DNA from 3 places in the Aliiglaciecola sp. SL4 genome. Region 1 is predicted to be linked to each of the others. Evidence: predicted binding sites of a transcription regulator. Region 1 holds the regulator's gene; each other region holds the start of a gene.
The links. The regulator FNR, encoded in region 1, switches genes on or off when oxygen is low (the NO sensors DNR and NnrR bind a similar motif). The targets are predictions, from matches to a motif close to TTGATCTAGATCAA.
Positions count from the first base shown of each region.

Region 2: a site for FNR is predicted at 3,222-3,235, ahead of AB6T38_RS08220 (YdcH family protein). Genes of this name have one in related genera too.
Region 3: a site for FNR is predicted at 3,339-3,352, ahead of ccoG (cytochrome c oxidase accessory protein CcoG). Genes of this name have one in related genera too.

Region 1 is NZ_JBGOSE010000002.1:36,585-42,405, forward strand. Features, by position in the region: gene ttcA (tRNA 2-thiocytidine(32) synthetase TtcA) at 1-652, opposite strand, end outside; gene uspE (universal stress protein UspE) at 788-1,720, opposite strand; gene fnr (fumarate/nitrate reduction transcriptional regulator Fnr) at 1,834-2,571, opposite strand; gene AB6T38_RS03890 (sulfite exporter TauE/SafE family protein) at 2,597-3,262, opposite strand; gene ccoS (cbb3-type cytochrome oxidase assembly protein CcoS) at 3,259-3,444, opposite strand; gene AB6T38_RS03900 (heavy metal translocating P-type ATPase) at 3,457-5,821, opposite strand, start outside.
Region 2 is NZ_JBGOSE010000004.1:253,386-259,206, forward strand. Features, by position in the region: gene AB6T38_RS08210 (hypothetical protein) at 1-865, shown strand, start outside; gene AB6T38_RS08215 (amidohydrolase family protein) at 1,444-2,709, shown strand; gene AB6T38_RS08220 (YdcH family protein) at 3,305-3,556, shown strand; gene AB6T38_RS08225 (hypothetical protein) at 3,595-4,062, shown strand; gene AB6T38_RS08230 (LysE family translocator) at 4,235-4,861, shown strand; gene msrA (peptide-methionine (S)-S-oxide reductase MsrA) at 5,072-5,659, shown strand.
Region 3 is NZ_JBGOSE010000019.1:40,067-45,887, forward strand. Features, by position in the region: gene AB6T38_RS18355 (TonB-dependent receptor plug domain-containing protein) at 1-485, opposite strand, end outside; cobalamin riboswitch at 555-781, opposite strand; gene AB6T38_RS18360 (serine/threonine protein kinase) at 824-1,807, opposite strand; gene ccoG (cytochrome c oxidase accessory protein CcoG) at 1,804-3,237, opposite strand; gene rutR (HTH-type transcriptional regulator RutR) at 3,378-4,049, opposite strand; gene AB6T38_RS18375 (hypothetical protein) at 4,544-4,915, shown strand; gene AB6T38_RS18380 (ATP-binding protein) at 4,968-5,821, opposite strand, start outside.

The DNA.
Region 1 (5,821 bases):
TCACCTTACGTTGCAAGTTCTCTTGAGAGCCACACAAATTGCAGGGAATAATCGGAAATTCAAGTAGTTCGGAATACTGGGTTATTTCTTTTTCAGAGCAATAGGCTAATGGTCGTATAACCATTTGTTTACCATCATCGCTGACGAGTTTTGGAGGCATAGATTTTAAGCGTCCCCCATGAAACATGTTCAGAAATAAGGTTTCGAGCATGTCATCGCGGTGATGTCCCAAAGCGATTTTTGTCGCCCCCAAACGTATTGCCGTTTTATACAGTATTCCTCTACGTAACCTTGAACAAAGGGAACAAGTGGTTTTGCCCTCTGGAATTTTATCTTTGACGATGGAATAGGTATCTTCGGTGACAATTTCATAAGGTACTTGTAAATTTTCTAAGTATCTTGGAAGTACATCCGCGGGGAAGCCAGGTTGTTTTTGATCTAAATTAACCGCAATAATTTCAAACTTTATAGGGGCAATTCTTTTTAGAAACATCAAAATATCGAGCATAGTGTAACTGTCTTTACCGCCAGACAGGCAAACCATCACTTTATCGCCATCCTCGATCATGTTGAAATCGGCGATTGCTTTACCTACATTTCGTCTTAAGCGCTTTTGAAGTTTATTGAAACTGTATTTTTTACTCTCAGACAGAGACTCGATCTTACTCATTATATTCCTAGAAAACATTGCAATCAGCGCAGATTATACCTGTCCTCATAAAGGACATAAACACTCTAATTTCAAATGTTTTAGGTAAAGTTCTGCTCTGATATTGCTAATGTATTACTAGTGCTTGAGTGGACACTCAAAACCTTCAGGTTTTATGGCTAAAACATCACAATTGAGAGAGTCGATCGTGTGTTCAGCGGTATTACCAATAAGAGCTGCGGTAATCCCTGTTCGACCTACAGTTCCAATCACTACTAACTCTGCATCTATGGTTTTAGCAACTGATGGGATCACATCTTCAGGTAAACCTTCACTTAGATGCTGGTTTTCTTGAGGTATATTGAATTGTTGTGCATGTTCAAGCATACATTTAGCATGATGCTGCTTGACTGATTCCGTATAACCAACGGGATCAAACTCTGGAATTTCTATGGCAATATTCACCGGTGTCCCAGGGTAAGAGTTAACAAGGTTGACTTTGCCTTCTAATAAATCAGCCATCATCCCTGCAGTTTTCGTAATGGTTCTATTTAAACTATGGTGCTCATCATCTTCGCTACCCACATCTACAGCCGCTAAAATGTTGCCATTGCTTGGCCAGTCATGTTCTTTGACAAGCAATACAGGCACGGGTGATTTTCTTAATATATGCCAATCGGTAGGGGTGAAAATAACCGATTTCAAGGTGTCGTGCTCGTGAGTGCCTTTTACAATTAAGTCATAACTGTGGTCAATCACCTCAAATAAGACACTTTCATAAGGACGATTATGCCAAACTACTTTGATATCTACAGAGGTTGAAGAGTTAGCTGACAAGGGCTCAACGATATTGGCTAGCCAATCAGTTTTATCATCCACCACAGCTTGGCGCATTGTTTCTCGTTCATCTACGGTTAACATAGTGGTCATTTCATACGAGAAATCGTAAATGGAAAGAAAGGCAGTAACACTTGCCCCCGTTTTTTGTGCCAGTAAGAGAGCACGTTTAAACGCTTTCTGATCATCAGTGGTCGGGTCTACAACGGCTAGTATTTTGTTAAATATGGACATTAGTTAACTCCCTTGAAAGGTTTACACTTACAACTTAAGTGTATGGGTAATTTAGCTATTTTGCCAGTTAACCGACTATTTGTTTTGACCTAAATCAACTTAACAGGAAAGGCTTATCCGCAGGCTTTATTCTGCAAAACATGTTCACCGAGTTTAGTTCTAAGGGTGGATAAATCGAGGAGCTGGATAAATTTGCCATCTACTTTTATGATATTTTCTTTTTGAAAACGGGTTAATAAACGGCTCACGGTTTCTACGGTAAGACCTAAATGGTTACCTATTTCGTTGCGCGTCATGGTTAAGTTGAACTCTGTTTCCGAAAAACCACGAGAGTGAAAGCGGTCAGATAAATTAACCAAAAAATGTGCAAGACGTTCCTCTGCGGTACGTTTATTCAATAGCATCATCATACTATGGTCTTGGTTTATTTCCGTGCTCATGATCTTAAGCACTTCTTTACGTAAAGACGGAAGTTGCTCGCTCATAGTATCAAGCTTGTCATAGGGTAACTCACACACCATAGAGGTTTCCATGGCTTGGTTGTAACTTTGGTAACTGTCTGAAAAGAGTCCGTCGAAACCAACAATATCACCAGGAAAATGAAACCCGGTTATCTGTTGTTCTCCATCAGGGGAGGTAATATAGGATTTAAATGAACCTGTTCTTACCGCAAATAAGGAGGTGAATTTCTGCCCTGGAATAGTGAGCTGATCATTTTTATGCAAAGGACGTTTACGCTCGATTATCTCATCCAAACTTTCCATTTCTGTTTGGTTCAGGGCTACGGGGATGCAAAGGTGGTTAAAACTGCAATTTTGGCAGCGAATACTGAACTTGTTCGAATCAGACATTAGATAATTCCACTTAATTCATTCGTTACCAATTATGAATCCCTTGGTAACATAAAATCAAGCCAAATAAACATAATAAAACTGCGACGCTACGTTTTACTAAGGATTGTGTTAACCAACTTCTGATTTGAGTGGCGCTAGCTCCCATTGCTAACATAATAGGCAGTGTGCCTAAACCAAAACAAAACATGGTCAACGCACCTTGTACGGCGCTGCCAGTGGAAACACTCCAGGTTAATGTTGAATATACTAATCCGCAGGGCAGCCAACCCCAAATCACACCATAGGGTACGGCATACATAGGGTGTTTAAAGGGAATAAAACGTTTTGACAACGGACTGATTTTACGCCAAAAAATAGCACCAACTTTTTCGACCTTGGTGAGCAATTTAGACCATTGACCCACATAAAGCCCCAGTAATACCATAAATACCCCACCAAACAGGGTGAGTACTTGTGGGTTGATGAAAGATTGGGTTGTGACAACTTGCCCTAAAAGTCCGGCGATAGCGCCAGCAACACTGTAGGATAAAATACGTCCTGTATTATAAGCGATTAAAAATGGCCATTGTGACTGATTTTTTGGCAAGGCAAAGGTAAATGAGGTAACAATACCGCCGCACATCCCTGCACAATGTACACTACCTGCAAGACCAATTAAAATCGCTGAGAACCAGCTGATATCGTTCATTCTTTATCAGTTTTAGGGGTTTTTTGTGGTGCTTTTTTGTCTACGTCATCATCGAATAAAATGTTGTAACCTTGACGTTCTAAATCTTCAAATTGATTTGACTTAACTGCCCAAAAAAAGATCCCGATAGCTAACAAAACGAGCAGTATAGCGATGGGGATTAATACATAAATAATACTCAATTTAGTTTCCTATTAACGGAGCAGACGAATTGAATTTGCTACTACAATGATTGAACTTAAAGACATACCGATAACGGCCATCCATGGGCTTAAGTATCCAGCCACTGCAAGAGGAAGAATAAGTGCGTTGTAACCTATAGCCCAGACCATATTCTGTTTAATCTTATGGCGTACCTTGATTGCCATACTAACAGCAAATTTTACATTACTTAATTTCGAATTTAATAAAATGATATCGGCTGAACGTTTCGCCATGTCACTCGCGTCACCTACTGCAATAGATACATCGGCAGCCGCTAATACAGGCGCGTCATTAATACCATCTCCAATCATCAACACTTTATGTCCATCAGCTTGTAAACTTTGGATGTAATTGAGTTTTTGTTGAGGAGTTTGCCTAAAATACACATTGGGAATTCCCAAGGCGTTGGCAACCGAGGTAGCACTTGTTTCGGCGTCACCACTTAACATCACTAATTGTTTGCTACTCAGGTCATTGACGAGCTGTTTAGCGTCTTTTTTGACTACATCTTTTACCGTGAATGCGGCGATTAATTGTTTGCCTAATTGCAAATACACGCGAGAGTCATCAGGGTTTACTGGCAAATTTAATTTATCATCTAAAATGCTTAAATTACCAATCTTTACAATTTGTGATTGATAGGTACCTTGCAAGCCTTTGCCAGCAATGGTGTCTACGTGATTAACCTCTAGAGGCGTTTTGGATTGAAACGCTTGGGAGATTGGATGTTTAGAATACTGCTCGATGCCAGCCGCTAAGTTGAATACAAAATTTTCGTCTGAATGATTAAATAGCTCAACTTCACTTACACTAAAGTGACCATTAGTGAGGGTACCTGTTTTATCAAAAATTACCGTATCGACATCAGGCATGACGTCAATTATATTTGCTCTTTTTACCAATAAACCATATTGGTTTAACTTTGCTATGGCGCTAGTTAATGCCGTGGGGGTTGCTAAGCTTAATGCACAAGGGCAGGTGGCGACTAAAATCGATATGGCCACCCAAAATGCCCGATCTGGTTGATAAGCTAACCAACCGAAATAACTAATCAGAGTAATTCCTAGAACAATTACAATAAAATATTTTGAGGCTACATCAGCATACACTGCAGCCTTGGGTTTATCGGCAAGGGCTAATTCTTGCAAACGTAGTATTTTATTTACTAAGGATAATTTAAGTTCATTTTCAACTTCTATTTCAAATGAGCCTGACAGACTAATGGTGCCGCCATACACATGGTCACCAATATTCTTTTTGATTTTCTCAGACTCACCCGTCAACATGGACTCATCTACGTTTCCATCGCCAGATGTTATCACCCCATCGACTGGAAACGTTTCACCAGGGCGGACTAGTATTTTTTGTCCTGGTTTAAGGTGTTTTGCTAACACCGAGTTTTGCTTGTTATCACTATCTATCTGAATGGCCGTCAGTGGAATGTATTTAAACATATTGGCAGATATGAGACTGGCTTGGTGTCGTGAACGGTGTTCTAAAAAGCGGCTGATTAGTAATAAAAAGATGAACATACAAACTGATTCAAAATAAATTTCGCCGGTATGGGTAATTGTTGCCCAAGCACTAGCCACAAAAGTACCGATAATGGCTATTGAAACGGAAAAGTCCATATTTACAGATTTCATTCGTAATGAACTAAATGCACTTTTATAAAAAGTAAAGCCAGAATATAGCACCACAGGCGTGGTTAATAGAAAACTCACCCAGTGGAGAAATTCTTTGGTTGTATCTTCTATTGAGCCAAAAATACCAAAATACAGTCCGATGGCTAACATCATGACCTGCATACTCATAAGGCCTGCTAATCCAATACGTTTTAAATAGCTTTTGGTTTCTTTTTGGTAAGAAGCTTCGTGTTCGTCCGCTTGAAAGGGAAGGGCGTGATAGCCTACTGACTCAAGTTGTGAAATGATTTCACTTAGCTTTAATTGCGAATCGATCCAATTTATCGTTGCTCTTCGCGCAGAAACATTCACCGCGATGCGTTTAATACCAGGGGTTTTTAAAAGTTGTCTTTCAATTAACCAACCACAAGCAGCGCAACTTATGCCTTCAATGGTTAATTGTATTTGCTTTTGACTACCGTCATCAACCACAAATTCTTGTTGAATTTCCTCGTGATCGTATGCCTTCAATCTATCAAGGGTTTCTGTTAACTGTTCGTCGCCTTTATCGGCAAACTCTGTTCTGAAGCGGTAATAATCTTCTAATCCATTTTCAACAATTGCTTCAGCAACAGCTTGGCAACCTGGGCAACACATTTTGCGAGGTTTACCTAAAATATCTGCCCAGAAAACCTCTCCTTTGGGGATAGGAAGGCCACAATGGTAACAG
Region 2 (5,821 bases), on a different contig from region 1:
AATTGGATTTGAAGGATTTGTTAGTCAAGAGGTGATGCCAAGAGTGCGCGAGCACTGCAAACGTTTTATGGCTGTAGAACTACATTTTTATGAACGAGGTTCAGTTAACCGGTGGGAGTCCATGCTGTTTAGTCTTAATTATGTTGGCTCGGTATCCATCACTTCACATAATATGAGCAAAAAAGCTAAATCATATGCACGCATGAAGATTAATCAGCGAGTATTTGGAACCTGTGACTCCTCACCTTATTGTTCAATGCTCGGAGGTGTGTATCTAGATGCTATATATCGCTACGACACTCAAAAGATTGCTCAAATAAATCAACAATTGGAAGCTGAGTATGCCAAACAGGCGGGAACTGCCGAGCTTCAACGGTTTTTTAACCTGGCTGCTGAGGCAGGATTCAATGGTGGCAAAAATGTTGATGTAAAGATGAAGTTCCCAATACTTTTGATCAGCAAATACATTTATGACTTTAGTCGCTTCGCGATAAGTAAGTCTAAACTCACAGGCAATCGTCAGGATGCTTGTTTTCGTGAAGGAACCAAAGTAGTCGATACCCGCACTACAACTCGCGTGATCGACTATCAAGACCAAATGGGCAACTACGCGGGTAGTGCTGGCGGCATTAAAATAGGCAAGGTGTATCGTGTAAACCCTGAGTTTGTTGAACTATGTGAAAGGTTCTGCGGCCCTACTAGTGGTGAGTTTGCCGATTTTTTAGATAGCCTCCTCACACTGGAAAAGAGCGGGCATATCCTAGCTGGTCTTGACCAGTCAATTAAAACCATGGACTGCAAAAGCAAAGAAGTTTTGCAATTTGAAAAGAACTTAATAAGGCTTACAAATAGCGTAATTCAGTAATGTATTACCTGTAATTAATCGGTCAATTTGAGTCCACAGCACAAAGACGGGGGGAATATAAATGCGCTAGTCGATGAAAAAACAGACGACTAATATTATGTGAATGTGGCTCACGTTAAATTAATTCAACTGAGCCACTTCAAATCAAGCCATTGAGATTTTTACGAAATACAGTCAGTACTTTGCTGATTTTTGACTAAACTAAATAGCATCTAATAACATCGCTAAACCCGTACAAAACTTGAAAAACCTGCGGGGGCAGATCCCGCTGATTGAACAAGTTACGGAGTGAAATCAACGGCTCTGACCTTATCAACCTGGTCTTATTTAATGCCGAACCTGGTTCAAAAGAACGGCCGTTGAAAAGACTCGGAAATAACGTTTGGTCACTGGATTCTGATTATTTAATTGAGAAATAAGCACTTTGCATTAAAAAGAAAGTAAGCAGAATCTGTTAGGCTATTTGGCGTTTCGTAATTATCCATTTGTATTGTTTTCATAAAAAATTGTATAGTAAAAGTACAATCACACTCATAAAAGGGATCTAAGGTATGAAAGGATTTCAGCTCATTCGCAGCATGTTATTTTCTGTTTTTGGCGTATTTTCGTTAAATACTCTGGCCATTGCAGACACTCAGTTTGTTTATGCAGATGCCTTTGTGAATGTTAAAACCGGTAAACTGGTCACGCGTCCGTTATTAGAAATTCAAGACGGTAAAATTGTCAAAATCACTGCCAATAAGCGTGCCCCATTGCCGCAAAATACCGTCGATTTGAGCGGTCATACATTGGTACCCGGACTGACTGATATGCACGTGCATCTTACTATCGACCCGCAAAAACATGGTTACGCTGGTTTAGCGTCGTCTTTACCCCGAGTGACATTGGTTGGGGTTAAACACGCTAAAGCAACCTTATTGGCAGGGTTCACCACAGTACGAAACTTAGGCGCACCGGGTTTTTCTGACGTGGCACTGCGCGACGCGATTAATGATGGCGACATTGAAGGGCCACGGATGTTTGTCGCAGGAAGCTCTTTGGGTGTTACCGGTGGGCATTGTGACAACAATTTGTTGCCTGCTGAATATAAAGTGACAGCCGATGGCGTAGCAGATGGTCCTTGGGGAGTGCGCAAAAAAGTACGTGAGAATATTAAATATGGCGCAACGGTGATTAAGTTTTGCGCTACAGGTGGTGTGTTATCTAAAGGCACCAAAGTCGGCGTTCAGCAATATACGCTTGAAGAAATGCAAGCCATAGTCGACGAAGCGCACATGCGCGGATTAACAGTGGCGGCTCACGCACACGGTACGGAAGGCATCATTAGTGCAATAAAGGCAGGAGTGGATTCAATAGAGCATGCTAGCTTTATAAATGATGAGGCTATTTCTTTGGCCAAGAAAAACGGAACTTACTTTTCTATGGATATCTACGTTACTGAATTTATTCTAAGTGAAGGCAAAAACGCAGGCATATTAGAAGAAAGTTTAGCGAAGGAACGTACAGTAGGTAAAAAGCAGCGTGAAAACTTCAGAAAAGCAGTAAAGGCGGGCGTCAATATGGTATTTGGCAGCGACGCAGGGGTTTACCCCCATGGTGACAACGCCAAACAGTTTTCGCGAATGCTAGAGTTTGGTATGACACCATTGCAAGCCCTACAAGCAGCTACTATCAACTCGGCGAAGCTTCTCCAGCAAGAACAGCTATTTGGCAGCATCGAAGAAGGGAAAATGGCCGACATAGTCGCGATCAAAGGCAACCCATTAGATGACATCAGTTTACTTGAGAACGTTGTTTTTGTGATGAAAGAAGGTACTGTATATTTACAACCAGCACTTAAGTAACCTGAAAAACCGTGGCGGAAAACTCGTTGATCAGAAAAACGCACTGTTAACTATTGCAACATGCTTTTTCGTTGCCTTAACCGCTTTTCGCGCTTTTTCCGCTGTTTTATTTTATCTCGCCAAACAGAAACAACGATTGCCGCTATTATGCCAACAAATAAAGCAGCGATTCCTACTCCAGACCAAAAACACAATTGCTCATATACGCATGGTAAGCCAATTTGAATCTCCGTATTGTTCACAATATTTGGTTACTCCATGCATATAGGACAGTGTCAATTGGTTAGCTATGAGTAAGTTGTCACCCTAATAGCTTTTGTACTATCAATATATTAGACCTGTTGTTTGTAGATAAAATTTCCGGCACTGCGTAGTGGCGGTCAAATTCAGTTGTCACCAGCACTATTCTATAATTCGACTACAATTAATTAAATCAAATGTCATTGCCACAAGCAGGTTGCATACCTAGGAAATTAGCAGCGCTCTAAGTTCAGCGTTTTATCACCCTAAACCTGACCTAGATCAATATGTAAGACTACCTAAGCAGTACACTGAAGTTATCCAATTAGAGCGATAAACATAAGGTAGATTTAGCATGCAGTTAGAAAAACATACTCTTAATAACGATTTTCCTGAGCATAAACACACTATTCGTCATCTTAAAATGAACGATAGTCATTTTGCGAAACAATTTGACCAGTACCATGATGTGAATAAAGAGATCCACCATATTGAGGAACAGAATGAGGCTGTATCAGATGACTATTTAGAAACATTAAAAAAACAACGAGTGATACTAAAAGATGAACTTTTTGCGCAAATAAACGCGACTGAAAAGGCACTTTAGTGTTTGCTAATTTTTAATCAAGAAAAGGCGGCTTAAAAATGAAAATGCACAAAGGGTTATTTGTATTCTCTATTTCCCTGTTATTTTTGGGTGTGATGTTGATTCAGGGCTGCTCCAGTCAGATGGCCGCTAATCTCAGAAAAGTAACCTACCCACCTGATTTCAAATATGTGGAGCCGTCGCAGCTACGTTCAGATATGGATCGTCTGGCGCAACAAATGCGTATATTGGAGTTTGCGTTAAGCCAGCAACATGAGCCACAAAGTGTCGGTTTTGCTAAGCAACAACAGCAAGTACTAACGACTTTGCAGAAGATTGAAAAGATAGCTTCTGGATTGCGCGCAGGAGATGCAGGAGCCAGTCACCCTTTTCTGCAAGACTATATGCGCGACTTTGTAAGTAAAGTAGACAATGCTCGAGTTGCCGCATCTTTAGAAAAACCTAGCTATTATTTGGCTGGCAAAGTGTCTGGAGCTTGCACCAATTGCCACAGCGTAAATCGCTAAACCCGTTCAAAACTTAAAAAACCTGCGGGGTCAGATCCCGCTGGTTGAGCAAGTTACGGAGTGAAATTAACGGCTCTGACCCCGCAGAATTCTCAGTTCCTGTTTACAGTATTGGAACGTCTAGGTACTCTAGTCTGGATGTGATGCTGATGGCGCGAGAGAGAAAGAATAGATGATACCCATTGAAACGATATTGATGTTTTTGGCTGCTTCTGTGGCACTTTCTTTTGCTCCAGGCCCAGACAATATCTTTGTGTTAACCCAATCTGCCTTAAATGGTCGCAAAGCGGGGATTTTAGTGACATTAGGGTTGTGTACTGGGTTATTTGTTCATACAGCAGCAGTTTCACTGGGGGTCGCTGTTATTTTTCAAACTTCTGCACTGGCATTCAATATTCTTAAAATCGTCGGCGCTGTTTATCTATTGTATTTAGCGTTTCAGGCTTTTCGAGCTGGCTCAACTCGATTCGAAGCAAAAGGAAATACCAAGTTGGCTTGGCAACAACTTTATTCACGGGGCATTATTATGAATATCACCAATCCTAAAGTAGCGATATTTTTTCTTGCTTTTCTTCCTCAGTTTGCCGATCCCAATCGAGGTTCAGTTACTCTTCAGATTATAGTTTTTGGCGGTGTTTTTATCATTACCGCTCTTGTTGTTTTCAGCCTAATAGCTTGGTTTGCAGGTTTTCTAGGAGACTGGTTAAAAGGCTCGAGTAAAGCGCAAGTGGTGATGAATCGTGTTGCAGGGACGGTGTTTGCCGGATTAGCGTTAAGACTTGTTTTAAGTGAACGTTAAATTAACCGTCTACTTTAATTGTTGTGTATCTGTTTTTCCCTGAAGTTAGCTACCCAAGTTTAACCGAGCACTCTTTTGTCTTTCCAATAAAACATTTGTGAATTCGATTTTTCGAGCCACATGTTCATGAAATTAATATGCTGCTTTCACGTTCTCTATTCACTAACGTCATATTTTAGTGGGCGTGTTGTTGTTAATTTAAGGATGTCTATGAAATCTTTTGTGTCTGCGCTGATATTCAGTGTGTCGATTTTTAGCGCTAATGTACAAGCTGATGAAACCATCTTAGCTGGTGGTTGTTTTTGGTGTATGGAGTCTGATTTTGAAAAGTTGGATGGTGTAAGCGATGTAGTATCGGGTTTCACCGGCGGTGAAACGCCAAATCCCACCTACAACGGTAATCATAATGGCCATTATGAAGCCGTGAAAATTACCTATGATCCCAATGTTGTTAGCTATCGACAAATTTTGGCTCATTACTGGGTGAATATAGATCCTTTCGATGCTCAAGGACAGTTCTGTGATAAAGGTCACAGTTATTTAAGTGCCATTTTTGTGGCAAATGAAGAGGAAAAAGCCATTGCTGAAAAATCGAAAACAGCGGTACAAGCCAAGTTTCCCGAGCAAAAAGTCGTGACTCCCATATTAGCAGCTACGCAGTTTTATCCCATTAAAGGGAAAGAAGTTGGCCATCAGGATTTTTATAAAAAGAGCCCTATACGTTATAAAATATATCGCTGGAATTGCGGTCGAGATCAACGATTAGAAGAAATTTGGGGCGACAAAGCCAACCATTAAGACACTGAAAATTATGCTGTTTGTGGGAATGTAAACATACGATGGCATAAAACGCTGTAAGCTGTATTTTATGTGAAGGTTTTGCTTTGCTAGCCGTTTGTTGGTTAAATTCACTTTTATATTGTAGTGGTTCAGGTTCTGTTATCTCAACAATTTACAAAG
Region 3 (5,821 bases), on a different contig from region 1:
GGTTGCTTACTGTACATACTGATAATACCACCAGCGTCAGCCCCGTATGAAAGCCCTTGAGTACCACGTAAAATCTCTATTCGAGATAATTGGTTAATTAACACATCATCAAAAATTGGAGCAACTTGTGGAGAAGATGTATCACTTAGCTCTACGTCATCTATATATAGTTTGGTTCTGAATGCTTCTTCACCGCGAATTCTGACAGCTGTACTCTTACCTAAACCGCCTGAATTTGATACGCCAACACTTGGGGTTTGACGCAAAATTTCAGTTACATTGATTGCTGTCTGCATTTCAATATCGCTTTCGTCTAACACAGAAACACTGGTCGCTAGTCGGTTAGTGGGTAACTGAATTCGGCTAGATACAACGGTCATCTTTTCAATGTCTTGTTGTTCTGGTGAGTTTGATTGAGCATAGAGATTGGAAGATGCTAGAGCCAAGCTAACGCTTAACCCTATAAGAGTAGTTTTATTTTGCATTTTGTTTAGCCTTGTTAAGTACTCCGCCCGAGTACTAGATCATATGAGTGACAGTTTGTGGTTTTGTGCACAAACCTATGCGTCTCAGGCCGGTATCCGGGCTTACAAGTGTCGTAACAGACTCGATTAATACCTTCCCATTCTTTCAAACAGTGGTAACTTATTAATCATCAATACTTTTTGGTATCACTTGTTTACCGTTGCGGGGGCAGCGTCAGCATAAATCAGATATTACTCTAATTGCACTGTCTTCCCGTTTAACCACCCATGGTGGCACCTAAGAGGTGAGCATTATATCCATCTGTTCTTAAAAAAATAGGGGTTTATGCTTTCTGTTATTAAAATAAGGTCAGACTTGGTTCTTGGAGGGCGGAATATTGTTCTTTTAAGGCTAAAATCTGTTGTTCCCAATATTTAGCATCTGCAAACCAAGGGAACGCTTGAGGAAAGGCGGGATCCTGCCAGCGACGCGACAACCACGCCATATAATGGACCATGCGCATTGCGCGTAAAGGTTCAATTAAACTTAATTGCCCACTATCGAATTGAGCAAATTCTTCGTAGGCTTCAACTAGGGTATCCATTTGTATTCGTTGCTGGTATGTATCACCAGATAACATCATCCATAAATCTTGAATGGCGGGTCCCATTCTACAATCATCCAAATCCACGAAAGTCGGACCGTCTCGCCACAAAATATTGCCAGGATGGCAATCTCCGTGAAGACGTATGGAAGAATTGGGTTTATATAAGCTAGCAGCTAACGCTGTCACTTGCTCTAAAATAGTGAAAAATGCCGTGTGCAAGCTGCTCGGAATGAGTTCTGTTTTCTGCAGGGTTGCTGTTGCTTCAAGCAAGTGCTCCTGAATACTAAACGTTGGTCGGTAAGCAAACGACTGGCCTTTTGATACTTGGTGGATACGACCAATAAAGCGTCCCATCCATTCCAGTTGATCAAGGTTATCAACCTCAAATTGACGGCCACCCACGGAAGGAAAGATAGCAAAATAAAACCCCTGATAATTGTGTAATGATGCGTTCTCCGTCCGTAAGGGAGCAACTACAGGGATTTCACGGTCATGCAGTTCTTGAGCAAAATCATGCTCTTCTTGAATTTGTTCTCGAGTCCAGCGCTGAGGACGGTAAAACTTGGCCACATAGCGTCGTTTGTCATCACAAACAAACTGATAAACCCTATTTTCATAACTGTTTAATGCCAATAAGCCTGAGTCTACTAAGTATCCTTTAGACTCAATGGCATCTAAAATGGTATCAGGGCCGAGTTGTGCAAAATCAAAGGTGGTTGCATTTAAGTCATTCATCGATAAATGAACTTACTAGTTTCGCTCATCTCAACGGGATCGCTGTTGCCATCAATTGAAGTAACCTTAAATTGAAATTCTGTTACAGTTTCGTTTAACGCATAAGGGTCAATAGCAATACTTATGGGCAAGTTCAAGACTTCACCACCTGCAACAGTGACTTGGTCTGGACCTATGTATTTATTCCCCTCTAAGCCCACAATGTCAATTTTATACGTGTGTTCAGTTTGTGACTTATTCAGTACTTTTAAGGTATATACGTTCTCAATAAGACCGTCGTTGGTTTCTCTAAATAGTGAGTTGCGATCTCTGATAATGTCGACTTCTAATGGCACCCTAGCAATAATTTCATAGGTTAAGAGGGAGGTCATAATAAATAGTACAACCGCATACCCAATTAATTTAGGTCGAAATATTTTAGTCTTACCTCCGGCTAGTTCATGTTCAGAAGTAAAACTAATCAATCCTTTAGGGTAATTCATTTTTTCCATTACCCCATTACAAGCATCAACACAGGCACCGCAGTTAATGCACTCGTATTGCAAACCATTGCGGATATCGATACCTGTGGGACATACCTGAACGCACAAGTTACAATCTATACAGTCGCCAATGCCTTTTTGTTTGATTTCTTCGTGACTGGTTTTTCTTGAGCGTGGTCCACGCTTCTCGCCACGGGAAGGATCATAAGCCACAGTAAAAGTGTCTTTATCAAACATGGCTGATTGAAATCTAGCGTAGGGACATATGTGAGTACACATAATTTCCCGCATCCAGCCGGCATTTCCGTAGGTGCAAACAGTAAAAAAGATAACTGAGAAACCTGCCCAAAAACTGACATCGAAGGTGAAAAAGTCAATAAACAATTGGTTAATGGGGGTGAAGTAGCCCACAAAAGTCAGTGCCGTAAGTAAGGCCACCGTTACCCAAGCAAAATGTTTTAACGATTTTCGCCAAAATTTGTCGAAGTCCATTTTGCGTTGATCTAGTTTAATTCGCTTATTTCTAGCGCCCTCAATTTTTTCTTCAAACCAAATATAAATAAAGGTCCATGTGGTTTGGGGGCACATAAATCCGCACCAAACCCTTCCGGCAAAAGTGGTGACAAAAAATAGAGCGAAGGCACTGATAATTAAAATCCAAGCCAGTAGAGTTAAATCTTGTGGCCACAAGGTAAGTCCAAAGATATTAAAACGCTGGGCGCCTATATCGAATAAAACTGCTTGATTTGAGTTGTATTGAATCCAAGGGATGAGTGCAAAAATACCAAGGAAAAATAGCCCAAAAAAGCGTCGAAAAGTCTCTAAAGTACCTTCAACTGCTCGGACATATATGCGGCTTCGTGGTGTGTATGCATTTTCATGCTTACTGGGTTCGGGTTGGTGAACTTTTACTGGGGTTACGTCTTTGATTGGAATGCGTTCACTCATTCAATTATCCTTTACGGGACTACTAAAAATTTCAATGGATTCGAAATTCTTATAGGTTAGTAATTAATCCCCCTATTATCGCACAGACTGCCCGCAAATTGTTAATCTGGATCAATGAATCAACTGTTTTTTTTGCACTTTCAACTGGGTTGCGGCCTTACACCGTTAAGTATTATTGATTGAATGTTATGTAATGTAGCGGCAAAAAACTCGGGGTCGTCTAAACTTTGACCTGTCACTGCCTCCACTTGAACCCGAAAGTCAGCATAATGTTGAGTTGTGGCCCAAATGCTAAAGATTAAATGATAGGGATCAACTGGCGCTAGCTTTCCGGCTTCTATCCAACCAGAAATAACCTCGACTTTAGCTTGTACAATGGCTCTTAATGGAGACTCTAGCTGATTAAATAAAAGCGGCGCTCCTTGTACAACTTCCATACAGAATAATCGAGACTCTTTCGGGTTGTCACGGGATAAAGTGAGTTTCACTTCAATATAACTTGAGATAGCTTCGATAGGATCTTGTTCTGGTGAAAAACCTTGTAAAGGCTTTAGCCACACATCTAATAACTGCTGAATTACATCTAAATAGAGCTGTTCCTTGCTGGCAAAGTAGTAGAGTAAATTTGTTTTGGAAACTTCTGCTAACTCTGCAATCTGTTCAACACTTGTACCGTGTACACCGTTACTAGAAAACAAATCTAGAGCCGCCTGCAAAATCACTTTACGTTTATTTCGTTTTGCTTCCGTGCGTTTACTCTGTGTTGTTGGGCTAGATACACGTGTTGACTTGTTGGATGTTTTGTTCCGCATTGTATAAGTCATCTGTCTATTCATATCCCATTATAATTTAATCCTTATCCATTATGTTTTAACCAAGTTTTTAAAAATAAGCAATCCCATCATACTTAATTATCAAATAAATAATATTCTCAGTGAAATGCATATGAGGTCGAGGGATTTATAGAACGAGTAGGAGATCGCAAAATTTAGACATTCTAAGGTTCTTCATACTATTCGAGTTGCGATTATGCTTTGCGACACACCAGAACTTGATAGGGATAAGCTGCAAGTTTAGCAGGAGCAGTCAATTCTTTACTTTTAAAGCAATCAGGAGACCCAAGCTTGCAAATAGAACAGTCATTTAATGATTAACAAGAGCTAAGTAGTTGTTTATATGGGTATTGATTAAAAGACTCTTGTATAAGTATGGATAATACAGAGGCCTTTAAAGTTTAGACTAGTTAATCTATGTTATTCGTCAATTTTGGTTCTGGGGCTATTTTGCCGCGTTTAGATGTGAAAGTATGTTTAGGTATTTAATTATTTTAGCAGAAATAGTGATATTGGTTATGGCGCTACGTTCGTCATTCGCCCAGTATTTGCTATCTGATATGCAAAATAGTTTGACTCAACTAATGACTGATATATCAATGAAAATGGAAAAAGCGCAGCTTAAAGAGGTACGTTATTCTTTAGCTCCTTATACTGATCAGATGCGGGATTTTCAGCGTGATTACATTCTGGAAATTACGGATACTTCAGAAAATTTAGTCAATTTTCACGCTAAATATTGCGTTCAGCGTGAAATAAACCCTTACGTAAATGGTTCAAATTTAGAGTTAGTTTGTCACACCATTAGTAACTCCACTTTGCTAGATACTAAAGAGCCCACTTAGTTTTTAATCGAAATAGCTTTGCCTGTTCGTTTGAGTTAAATGACCGTGAAGGTTAATTATGGGGTGGATTAATTATGCGAGTTGTTTTGAATAAAAGACAAAAGCTTGCTCCACCTAACTCAGCGTTTTCTACCCAGCATTCACCTTGGTGCCAGTGCATTATGCGCTTGATAATCGCTAAGCCTAATCCGGCTCCACCTCGTTTTCTATCTCGGCTATTATCAGGACGAAAGAAGGGCTCGAAAATACGTTTTCGATAGATTTTAGGCACACCTAAACCGTCGTCTTCCATACGCAATAATATACCTTTCGAATTGTTAGAAACATCAACTTTAATCGTCGAGTGGGCGTATCGACTGGCGTTGTTAATAAGGTTATCTATAACTCTTTCGATGAAGTGTTCATCACCTAAAATAGTAGAATCTGAACCGACAACATCAATTTTAATGTGCTGTGGGATGCTTTTGTGTAAATAGCCAATGCGTTGTTTAGATAAGGTGAGAAGGGGGATCTCTGTAATATTCAATTCTGGCTGTTGTACTTCCATACTGGTGTAGCTCAGCATTTCTTGAACTAACTTTTCTAACTCATCAATATCTTTATTCATTTCAGTCCAAGGACCAGACTTATCATAGTCATGGGCCGCAATGGCAAATTTCAAACGTGATAACGGCGTTCTGAATTCGTGGGCCACCGCACCAGTTAGCTCTCGTTGTGTGTTTAATAATTCACGTACACGATTACCTAAGTCGTTCAATGCAATAGCAATTGGATAAACAACCGAAGTACGTTCAATATCAATGGGGGGAAAATCTCCACTAGGGCCAATGCGAGTTGCGGTTTGTTTTAGTTGCAGAAGATCTTTCCATAAGGGCCATAACCACAGTGCAATTAAACCTGCTAATA